Regions from separate parts of the Streptomyces sp. NBC_00237 genome, predicted to be linked through region 1. Evidence: riboswitches for the same ligand, from Rfam matches in the RefSeq annotation. Region 1 holds a riboswitch; the other holds the start of a gene.
The links. A riboswitch is a leader RNA that binds a small molecule or an ion and turns the genes downstream of it on or off. The one in region 1 is predicted to bind S-adenosylmethionine.
Positions count from the first base shown of each region.

Region 2: another riboswitch for S-adenosylmethionine. It lies ahead of thrC (threonine synthase); the one in region 1 lies ahead of OG897_RS09685 (aminotransferase class V-fold PLP-dependent enzyme).

Region 1 covers NZ_JAPEMT010000001.1:2,187,467-2,192,734, forward strand. The annotation lists gene OG897_RS09675 (cytochrome bc complex cytochrome b subunit) at 1-1,035, shown strand, start outside; gene trpD (anthranilate phosphoribosyltransferase) at 1,201-2,265, shown strand; SAM riboswitch class IV at 2,386-2,503, shown strand; gene OG897_RS09685 (aminotransferase class V-fold PLP-dependent enzyme) at 2,747-4,156, shown strand; partial or broken gene OG897_RS40805 (glycerate kinase) at 4,117-4,251, opposite strand; gene OG897_RS09695 (cell wall metabolism sensor histidine kinase WalK) at 4,391-5,268, opposite strand, start outside.
Region 2 covers NZ_JAPEMT010000001.1:696,153-701,420, forward strand. The annotation lists gene OG897_RS03010 (trehalose-6-phosphate synthase) at 10-1,395, opposite strand; gene OG897_RS03015 (glucosyl-3-phosphoglycerate synthase) at 1,572-2,531, opposite strand; SAM riboswitch class I at 2,726-2,854, shown strand; gene thrC (threonine synthase) at 2,870-4,156, shown strand; gene OG897_RS03025 (MoaD/ThiS family protein) at 4,201-4,476, shown strand; gene OG897_RS03030 (cold-shock protein) at 4,926-5,129, shown strand.

The DNA.
Region 1 (5,268 bases):
TTCGGCGGGGAGTTCCCCGGGCACGACATGGTCGCCAGGTTCTACTCGATCCACATCCTGCTGTTGCCGGGCATCATGCTCGGCCTGATGGTGGCTCACCTGATCCTGGTCTTCTACCACAAGCACACCCAGTTCGCGGGCCCCGGCCGCACGAACAACAACGTCGTCGGCATGCCGCTGCTGCCGGTCTACATGGCCAAAGCCGGAGGCTTCTTCTTCCTGGTCTTCGGCATCATCGCGATCATCGCGGCGGCGTTCACGATCAACCCGGTCTGGGCGCTCGGCCCGTACCGTCCGGACCAGGTGTCCACCGGCGCGCAGCCCGACTGGTACATGGGCTTCGCCGAGGGTCTGATCCGTGTCATGCCGGGCTGGGAGATCAACCTCTGGGGCCACACGCTGGTCCTGGGCGTGTTCATCCCCCTGACGCTCTTCGGTGTGATCCTCGCCGTCATCGCGGTGTGGCCGTTCCTGGAGTCCTGGGTCACCGGCGACAAGCGCGAGCACCACATCGCGCAGCGTCCGCGCAACAACCCGACCCGCACCGGCTTCGGCGTCGCCTGGATCACGGTCTACTTCATCGGCCTCGTCGGCGGTGGAAACGACCTGTGGGCCACGCACTTCCACCTGTCGCTCAACTCGATCTCGTGGTTCGTGCGCATCGGCTTCTTCGCCGGTCCGGTCCTGGCGTTCATCATCACCAAGCGGATCTGCCTGGGTCTCCAGCGCAGGGACGCCGAGAAGGTGCTGCACGGACGCGAGTCCGGCATCATCAAGCGGCTGCCGCACGGTGAGTTCGTCGAGGTGCACGAGCCCCTCAACCAGGGCGCCCTGCACACGCTCACGGCGCACGAGCAGTACGCGCCGGCCGAGGTCGGCCCCTCCGTGGACGAGAACGGCGTCGAGCGCAAGGTCGGCCCGGCCGAGAAGCTGCGCGTCAAGCTCAGCAAGGGCATGTACGGCGAGGGCAACCAGATCGCCAAGCCCACCGCCGAGGAGTACAAGGAGATCACCAGCGGCCACGGCCACCACTGATCCCCGAGCGGTTCACCTTCACCTGAACTGAACCGCGACTGTTCGCCACCGCAAGAGCCCCGTCCGGACCCCGGACGGGGCTCTTCGCGCGTCCCGGGGCTGGATAGGGTGTTCCCATCCCTATCGGCAAGCCCTTCGCCGGGCGCGTGGACCCTGGAGCGGACCATGAACGTTGTGACCCCAGTTGGCGGCGACAGCGTGGCGGCCCGCAGCTGGCCGGGCATCCTCAACCCCCTGCTGCGCGGCCAGCACCTCGACGCGGACGACACCGCCTGGGCGATGGACCGCATCATGTCCGGCGAGGCCACCGACGCGCAGATCGCCGGTTTCGCGGTCGCCCTGCGCGCCAAGGGCGAGACCGTCGAGGAAGTGACCGGTCTGGTACGGGCGATGTACGCGCACGCCCACACCATCGAGGTGCCCGGCCCCACCGTCGACATCGTCGGCACGGGCGGCGACCTCGCCAAGACCGTCAACATCTCCACCATGTCGGCCATCGTCATCGCCGGTACGGGCGCGAGGGTCGTCAAGCACGGCAACCGGGCCGCGTCCTCCGCGAGCGGCTCCTCCGACGTGCTGGAGAAGCTGGGCGTCAACCTGGACCTGACGCCGCGCCGGGTGGTGGAGGTCGCCGAGGAGGCGGGCATCACCTTCTGCTTCGCGGTGAAGTTCCACCCGGCCCTGCGATACGCCGCCAAGGCCCGCAAGGAGCTCGGCGCGCAGACCACCTTCAACATCCTGGGCCCGCTCACCAACCCGGCGCAGGTGCGCGCCCAGGCGGTCGGCGTGGCCGACGCCAGGATGGCCCCCATCGTCGCGGGCGTCCTCGCGGCACGCGGGAACTCCGCGCTCGTCTTCCGGGGCGACGACGGCCTCGACGAGCTGACCACCACGGCGACGTCCCGGGTCTGGGTCGTGCGGGACGGGGCCGTCCGCGAGGAGGCGTTCGACCCGCGCGAGGTGGGCCTGGAACTCGTCCCCGTGGAGGCCCTGCGCGGTGCGGACGCCTCGTACAACGCGGAGGTGGCCCGTCGGCTCCTCGCCGGGGAGAAGGGTCCCGTACGGGACGCGGTCCTCCTCAACACGGCGGCGGCGCTGGTCGCCCTCAACCCGGGTGGCGGATCGCTGACCGAAGAGATCGCGGCGGGCATCGAGAAGGCGCGGGAGTCCCTGGACTCCGGGAGCGCGCAGGCGGCGCTGGAGCGGTGGGTGGCCGCCAGCAACGCCTGACAGCCACGTCGGACAGCCACGTCCGACAGCCGCCAGGTGTGACGCAGAGCGCAGTCCGGATGTCTCAGAAACCGGACTGCGCTCTTGCATGTGATCCCTCGTGTGGCAGGATGCTGACCAGGTCATGAGTGACAGCGACTACGGCCCCGGCCCGCTGTCCGGCAACCCTCCGTCCGTGGCGGGGTGCCCCGGGTGAAGACCAGGTCGTAGGCAGCGAGGTCTACGGCAAGCGCGGACCCCTGCGCACTCCTCTCGGAGTGGCGCGCCCCTGGGGTCCTGGTCCTCAAGGGAGCAGTCTCGTGAGCAAGCGAATGCGATAGGGCCGGTCGGCCCCGTTTCACCTTCACCTCCGCACCGGGCACACCTGTATCCGGAGCGTTGAGGCAACTCCCGTACGCGGCAAGGCAATTGAGCCTTCGTCAGTTTCTGTCGTACGGGCATCACTGAAGCCATTCCGCCTTGTCCTGCCAGGAGTTTCGCCATGCCCGCATCGCCCGTCGCCACCGTCACCACCGCTTCCTCCCCGGCCGCCGTCTGCGCCGCCGACTGCGCCGAGCCCTGCTGTGATGCGCCGCTGCCCGTCCTCGGCCGGGACGTGGCCGTGCCGCTCGTCACCGGGGGCGAAGTCACGTACGCGGCCCTCGACTACGCGGCCAGCGCCCCGGCGCTCCAGCGGGTGTGGGACGACGTCGCCGCGTACGCCCCGTACTACGGCAGCGTGCACCGCGGCGCCGGATACCTCTCGCAGCTCTCCACCGACCTGTTCGAGAACAGCCGGGTGACGGTGCGCGAGTTCCTCGACTGCCGCGAGAGCGACCAGGTCGTCTTCACCCGCTCCACCACCGACTCGCTGAACCTCCTGGCCGCCGTACTGCCCGCAGACTGCCAGGTGTTCGTCTTCGAGACCGAGCACCACGCGTCGCTGCTGCCGTGGCAGGACGCGCACGTGACGTACCTGAACGCCCCGCGCACCCCGGCCCAGGCCGTCGAGACGCTGGAGCGGGCCCTCGCCGACCGCGACCCGTACGGTCCGGCGCTGGTGTGCGTGACGGGCGCGTCGAACGTCACCGGTGAGATCTGGCCGGTGCGCGAACTGGCCGCCGCCGCGCACGCCCACGGCGCGCGGATCGTGCTGGACGCGGCGCAGCTCGCACCTCACCACCCCGTCTCCGTCCAGGAGTTGGACGTCGACTGGGTCGCCTTCTCCGGCCACAAGCTGTACGCGCCGTTCGGTTCGGGCGTGCTCGCCGGGCGGGCCGACTGGCTCCAGGACGCCGAGCCGTACCTCGCGGGCGGCGGCGCGTCGAAGAAGGTCGCACGGCGCACGGACGGCGGCGTGGACGTCGAGTGGCACACCACGGCCGCCCGCCACGAGGCCGGTTCGCCGAACGTCATCGGCGTGTACGCGATCGCCTCCGCCTGCAAGGCGCTCACCGAGGCGGGCTTCGACGCGCTGGTGCGGCGCGAGCAGGCGCTCGTGCGCACGGTGCGCGAGGGCCTCGCGGAGGTCGGCGCGGTGAAGGTGCTGTCGCTCTTCGGCGACGACGCCCCGCGCGTCGGCGTCATCTCCTTCGTCGTGGACGGCTGGAACAGCTCGCACTTCGCCGCCGCGCTCTCCGCCGAGTACGGAATCGGCGTACGGGACGGCCTGTTCTGCGCGCACCCGCTGGTCCGCACGCTGCTCGGCAGCGACCCGCAGGACCCGGGCGAGTGCGGTGCGCCGGAGGCCGAGCCGGGCGAGCGCTCCCTGAACGCCATCCGGGTCAGCTTCGGCGCGGGCACCCCGGACGAGCACGTGGAGCGGTTCGTGGGCGCGGTCAAGGAGCTCGTCGCCGACGGAGCCCAGTGGAACTACCGCACCGAGGGAGGCCGTTGCGTCCCCGCGGTCTGAGGGACGCGCGCCTGGGTGGTCCGTACGCCCAGCCGGATCGTCCGCAGGGCCCGTTCGGTCGCGTCGGTGAGGAACTCCCCGCCGCGGCCGAGGGCGCCCTCGGCGGTGATGACGAGGTCGGCGCGGGTGAGCCGGGCGAGGTGGTCCGGGAGGACGGTCCCGTACCGGATCACGGGCCGTCAGCACGATGACGGGAGCCGTCATCCGCGCTTCACGGTTGTTCCGCAGCACCGTTCACGGCGTGTGCGGTGTCGCTTCCGTCGTGGGCGCCGTGGCGTCCAGTACGAGGGCGAAGGTCGCGCCCCCTCCCTCGGTGGGGCGCAGCTCGGCCCGGCCCTGATGACCCTCGGCTATCGCCTGCACGATGGACAGGCCCAGGCCCGCCCCGGTCGCCCGTGCGCCCCTGCGGGCCGTCCCGCGCCGGAACCGTTCGAAGATCACCGCCGCGTCCTGCGGCTGCACCCCGGGCCCGCTGTCGGCGACGTACAGCTCGATCCGTACGCCCGAGGCCCGCACGCGCACGCACGAGCCGACCGCGACGCGCTCGCCCCGCCGGGTGTGCTGCACCGCGTTCTGCGCGAGCTGCACCATGGCCTGGGTGATCCGCTGCGGGTCCAGCAGGGCCTTGGCGTCGGCCACTTCCGCCAGCACCCACTCCCGCTCGCCGAGGGCCCGCGCCTTGACGAAGACGTCCGCCGTCAGCTCGGCGACCTGCACCGGTTCCGGCGCCACGAAGTCGGGGCGCTCCGCCTTGGCGAGGAGCAGCAGGTCCTCCACGATGCGGCTCATCCGGTCCAGCTCCTCGGTGACCAGACGCACCGTCTCCTCGCGCTCCGCGGGGTCGTCGCCCATCAGCTCCAGATGCCCGCGCACGATCGTGATGGGCGTACGCAACTCGTGCCCCGCGTCGTCGACGAACTCGCGCTGGACGGCGAACGCCCGCTCCAGCCGGTCCAGCATCCCGTTGAACGTCTCGGCGAGTGCCGCGATGTCGTCGCGGCCCTGCACCGGGATGCGCCGGGTGAGGTCCTGCTCGGTGAGCTGGGCGGCCGTGGCCCGTACCACCCGGACCGGGGCGAGTATCCGCCCGGCGACCGCCCAGCCGATGCCGG
Region 2 (5,268 bases), 1.5 Mb from region 1:
GGGGCCCTCTCACCCCTCCAACGCCTCCACCTGCTCCACGAACCACCGCGCGGGCGCCAACGCCGTCCCCGCCACCGCCAGCCGCTTCGTCCGTTCCGCCCGCTCCCCCGGCTCCATCGTCAGCGCCTCGTGCAGCGCCTGTGCCGTGCCCGTCACGTCGTACGGGTTGACGACGATCGCGTCCTCGCCCAGCTCCTCGTGCGCCCCCGCCTCCCGCGACAGCACCAGCGCGCAGCCCTCGTCCGAGACGACCGGGATCTCCTTGGCGACCAGGTTCATCCCGTCCCTGATGGGGTTGACCAGGGCCACGTCCGCCATCCGGTAGGCGGCCAGCGACCGCGCGAAGTCGTCCTTGACGTGCAGGACCACGGGCGTCCACGTCGGCGTCCCGAAGCGGGAGTTGATGGACTCGGCAGTCCTCCGCACGGCCTCCGTGTACTCCCGGTACACCGACAGGTCCTGCCGCGAGGGATAGGCGAAGGCGATGTGCACCACGCGTTCGCGCCACTCCGGGTGCGTGTCCAGGAGGTGCTCGTACGCCAGCAGGCCCCGCACGATGTTCTTGGACAGCTCCGTGCGGTCCACGCGCACGATGGTGCGGCGCGCCGAGCCGTCCGCCGAGCCGCCGTCGACCTGTGCGCGCAGGGAGGCGAGACGTTCCGCCACGTCGTCGCGGTGGGCGCGCTCGCGCAGGAAGTCCGCGTCCGCGCCCAGGCCGTGCACGCCGATCCGCTTCCCGTCGAGCGCCTCCTCGCCGAGCACGTTCAGCGCGCACGCCGTGAACGCGTCCGCCCAGCGCCGGGTGAGGAACGCCGCCCGGTCCGCCCCCAGGATGCCCAGCAGGAGCTGGCGGGCGATGTCGTCCGGGAGCAGGCGGAAGTAGTCCACCGGCGCCCACGGCGTGTGCGAGAAGTGGCCGATGCGCAGGTCGGGGCGCAGGGCCCGGAGCAGGCCCGGCACCAGGGACAGGTGGTAGTCCTGGACGAGGACCGTCGCCCCCGGGGCCGCCGCCTGCGCCAGCGCCTCGGCGAAGGCCCGGTTGTACGTCTCGTACGCCGCCCACCGCCGCCGGAACTCCGCGTCGAACACCGGCTCCGTCGGGGTCTGGTAGAGCATGTGGTGAATGAACCACAGCACCGAGTTCGAGATGCCGTTGTAGGCGGCCGCGTGTGTGTCCGCGTCGATGTCGAGCATCCGTACGCCCGGCTCCGCGACCCCGCGCCGCACGGCCTCCCGGTCGCCCTCGCCCAGCGCCGAGCACACCCACAGCGCGCCCGCGTCCGGGCCGATCGCGGACAGGCCCGAGACCAGCCCGCCGCCGCCGCGCCTGGCGGTCAGCCCGCCGTCGTCACCGAGGGCGTACGTCACCGGGCCCCGGTTGGAGGCGACGAGGATCCGGGCCTGCCCGGACGGGGCCGGGGCTTGGTCCGACGGGGCCTGGGCCGACTGGGCCTGGTCCGGCTGGGGCTGTGCGGCGTCGATCGGGGAAGTCATGTGGCGAAACCTAGCCGGTACGGATTCCCCTCAAACGTGCGTACGGCCGCCCCCGGCGTGCGAGTGCGGCCGTACGGCTATGCCGCCTGCCGCTCCGCGTACTCCGCGATCTCCCGCATCGGCGGGCGCTCCTCCGTGTCCACAGGGTGTGTACGAGGGACGAAGGCCGTGCCGATCCGCTCGAACTGCGTGAGGGCCGGGCGGATCAGATGACCCCGGGACAGGCGGAGCTGGGCCGTTCGGTAGATCGCGGCTGCCATCCGTCCCAGCGCCTGGCCGTCCTGGTGGCGGTGGACGCGCACGCCCACGTCCACCTGGGCGAGCGCGTCCAGGCCGACCGTGTGCAGCGAGTCGATGAGGAGGCCGAGTTCGACGCCGTATCCGACGGGGAAGGGGAGGCGTTCCAGGAGGGAGCGGCGGGCCGCGTACTCGCCGCCCAACGGCTGCACGAATCCGGCCAGTCGGGGCCAGTGGAGGTTGAGGAGGGGGCGGGCCATCAGCTCGGTGACCCGGCCGCCCTGGCCGGTGGCGCCGTCCAGCGGGCGGTCGTACGTCGCCTTCACGAAGTCGACGCCCGGGTCGGTGAGGAGCGGGCCGACGATGCCCGACACGAACGACGCGTCGAACTCCTTCAGGTCCGCGTCCACGAAGCAGACGATGTCACCGGTGGTGACCAGGAGCGACCGCCACAGGACCTCGCCCTTGCCCGGCACGGCCGGTACGCGGGGCAGGATCTCGTCCCGGTGCACCACCCGCGCGCCCGCCTCGGCCGCCGCCTTCGCGGTGTGGTCGGTGGAGCCGGAGTCGATCACGACGAGTTCGTCCACCAGGGGGACGGCCGGGCTCATCAGGTCCCGGCGGATCGTGGCGACGATCTCGCCGACCGTGGCTTCCTCGTTCAGGGCGGGCAGGACCACGGAGACCGTCTGCGGCCTCGCGGCGCCCTGGGCGGCCTTCGCGGCGAGGAGCTGCTCCAGCGGGCGGTCGGCGGCCGACCAGGACCGCGCCTGAAGCCAGCGCTCCACCTCTTCCAGCACGCCCGTCACTCCTCTGCTCGTGTCTGATTCGTGTCTGCTCGTGGCGACATTTGTGATCCATCTCGCGGTCCGGACGTCTGGCACACCCGTCCGGGGGTTCGGTTACAGTCTTGAACAACGCGGACGACCTGTGCATGTCGGGGTCGTCGCGTACACAAACACCCGGACCGCTGCTGCGGCCGCCGGAGTCATAGCGCTCATCCAGAGGGACAGAGGGAAACGGCCCGTTGAAGTCCCGGCAACCCCCCAGCCGACCGCGAGGTCAGGCCAGGAAGGTGCCAATTCCGTCTCGCGTACGAAAGTCGTCGCGGGGAAGATGAGGAAAGGACCTCGCCATCATGGCTGTGCAGACCACCGAAGCCACTGTTACCTCCGTCGACCTCGGCCCCGCCGCCGCCCTGTCCTGCCGCGAGTGCGGAGAGCGCTTCGAGCTCGGCCCGATCTTCGCCTGCCAGCTGTGTTTCGGCCCGCTGGAAGTCGCGTACGAGCTGCCGACCGGAAGCCCCGAAGAGCTGCGCAAGCTCATCGAGTCGGGCCCCGACAACATCTGGCGCTACGCCCCCCTCCTCCCCGTCCCCGCCGACGTCGCCGAGAAGCCCAGCCTGAACCCCGGCTTCACGAAGCTGGTCAAGGCGGACAACCTGGCCCGTGAACTCGGCGTCACCGGCGGCCTGTTCGTCAAGGACGACTCCGGGAACCCCACGCACTCCTTCAAGGACCGCGTCGTCGCCATCGCCGTCGAGGCCGCCCGCGCCTTCGGCTTCACCACCCTCTCCTGCTCCTCCACCGGCAACCTGGCCGGTGCGGTGGGCGCCGCCGCGGCCCGCGCGGGCTTCCGCTCCTGCGTGTTCATCCCGCACGACCTGGAGCAGGGCAAGGTCGTCATGGCCGCCGTGTACGGGGGCGAGCTGGTCGGCATCGAGGGCAACTACGACGACGTGAACCGCTTCTGCTCCGAGCTGATCGGCGACCCGCTCGGCGAGGGCTGGGGCTTCGTCAACGTCAACCTCCGCCCGTACTACGGGGAGGGCTCCAAGACGCTCGCGTACGAGATCTGCGAGCAGCTCGGCTGGCGGCTGCCCGACCAGATCGTCATCCCGATCGCCTCCGGCTCGCAGCTCACGAAGATCGACAAGGGGCTCCAGGAGCTCATCAGGCTCGGGCTCGTCGAGGACAAGCCGTACAAGATCTTCGGCGCCCAGGCGGAGGGCTGCTCGCCGGTCTCCACCGCCTTCAAGGCCGGGCAGGACGTGGTCCGCCCGCAGAAGCCGAACACCATCGCCAAGTCGCTGGCCATCGGCAACCCGGCGGACGGCCCGTACGTCCTGGACATCGCCCGCCGTACGGGCGGCGCGGTCGAGGACGTCAACGACGAGCAGGTCGTCGACGCCATCAAGCTGCTGGCCCGTACCGAGGGCATCTTCGCGGAGACCGCGGGCGGCGTGACCGTCGGCGTCACGAAGAAGCTCATCGAGGCCGGTCTGCTCGACCCGACCCTCACCACCGTCGTCCTCAACACCGGCGACGGCCTCAAGACGCTGGACGCGGTGGCCCCGACGACCGGGCCCTCCGCGACCATCCGCCCGAGCCTGGACGCGTTCCGCGACGCCGGTCTGGCCCGCTAGAAACCCGTCAGCGATTCGTACGTACGCAAGGAAGGCCGAACACCATGAGCGTCAAGGTCCGCATCCCCACCATCCTCCGCACGTACACGGGCGGCGAGGCGGAGGTGGCCGCCGAGGGCGCGACCCTCGCCGAGGTCATCGCCGACCTGGAGAAGAACCACACGGGCATCGCCGCGCGCGTCCTGGACGATCAGGGCAAGCTGCGCCGCTTCGTCAACGTGTACGTGAACGACGACGACGTGCGCTTCGAGAGCGGCCTTCAGACGGCCACTCCGGACGGCGCGGGCGTCTCGATCATCCCGGCCGTCGCGGGCGGCTGATCCTTCGCCTCCTGCGCGCAGGGGGCGCACTCGGCCTCCTTCAACGCGCCCCGCGTTAACCCAAGTTGCCCCCTCCGCTCACAAGCGGAGGGGGCAATTCTGCATGGTTGAAAGAGGTAGAGTAGGGGAAGCCCCGGTCGCCGCTCATGCCATGTGCATATGAGAAGGCGACAAGATGCGGCCCGCGTGTTCGAGCGATTTGACGCCGATGTTCACGCTATGTCCGGCCCGACTTGCCCTGGAATTACGGGAGTTGACCGATCCGGGCGTTCGAGCCTGCCCAGAATTCTCGTCGGATTGACCTGTTGCAGAGGGCAGTTGGGCGGATACATTCAGCCGCGGTCGACGCGCTACGGCGCACACCTACCGCGTTCCTGTCGGCGGGTGGGGTCTGACCCGGGGTCGCGAAGTGCGGTCTCGCGCAAGGGCCAGTAATAGGGGAGTTAGGCATGGCTCAGGGCACCGTCAAGTGGTTCAACGCGGAGAAGGGGTACGGCTTCATCGCGGTCGACGGTGGTGCGGATGTTTTCGTCCACTACAGCGCGATCCAGATGGACGGCTACCGCACCCTTGAAGAGGGTCAGCGAGTTGAGTTCGAGATCTCGCAGGGCCAGAAGGGTCCGCAGGCGGACATGGTCAAGCTCGCCGTCTGATCTCGGCGCGATCGGCCACCGACGCACTACCAAGACTTACCGGCACTCACGCACCAAGGGTCCGCATCCCGACACAGGGGTACGGGCCCTTGGTGCGTTCGGCGTACGGCCTGCGTACGCCGGGCGTACCGAGTGCGCG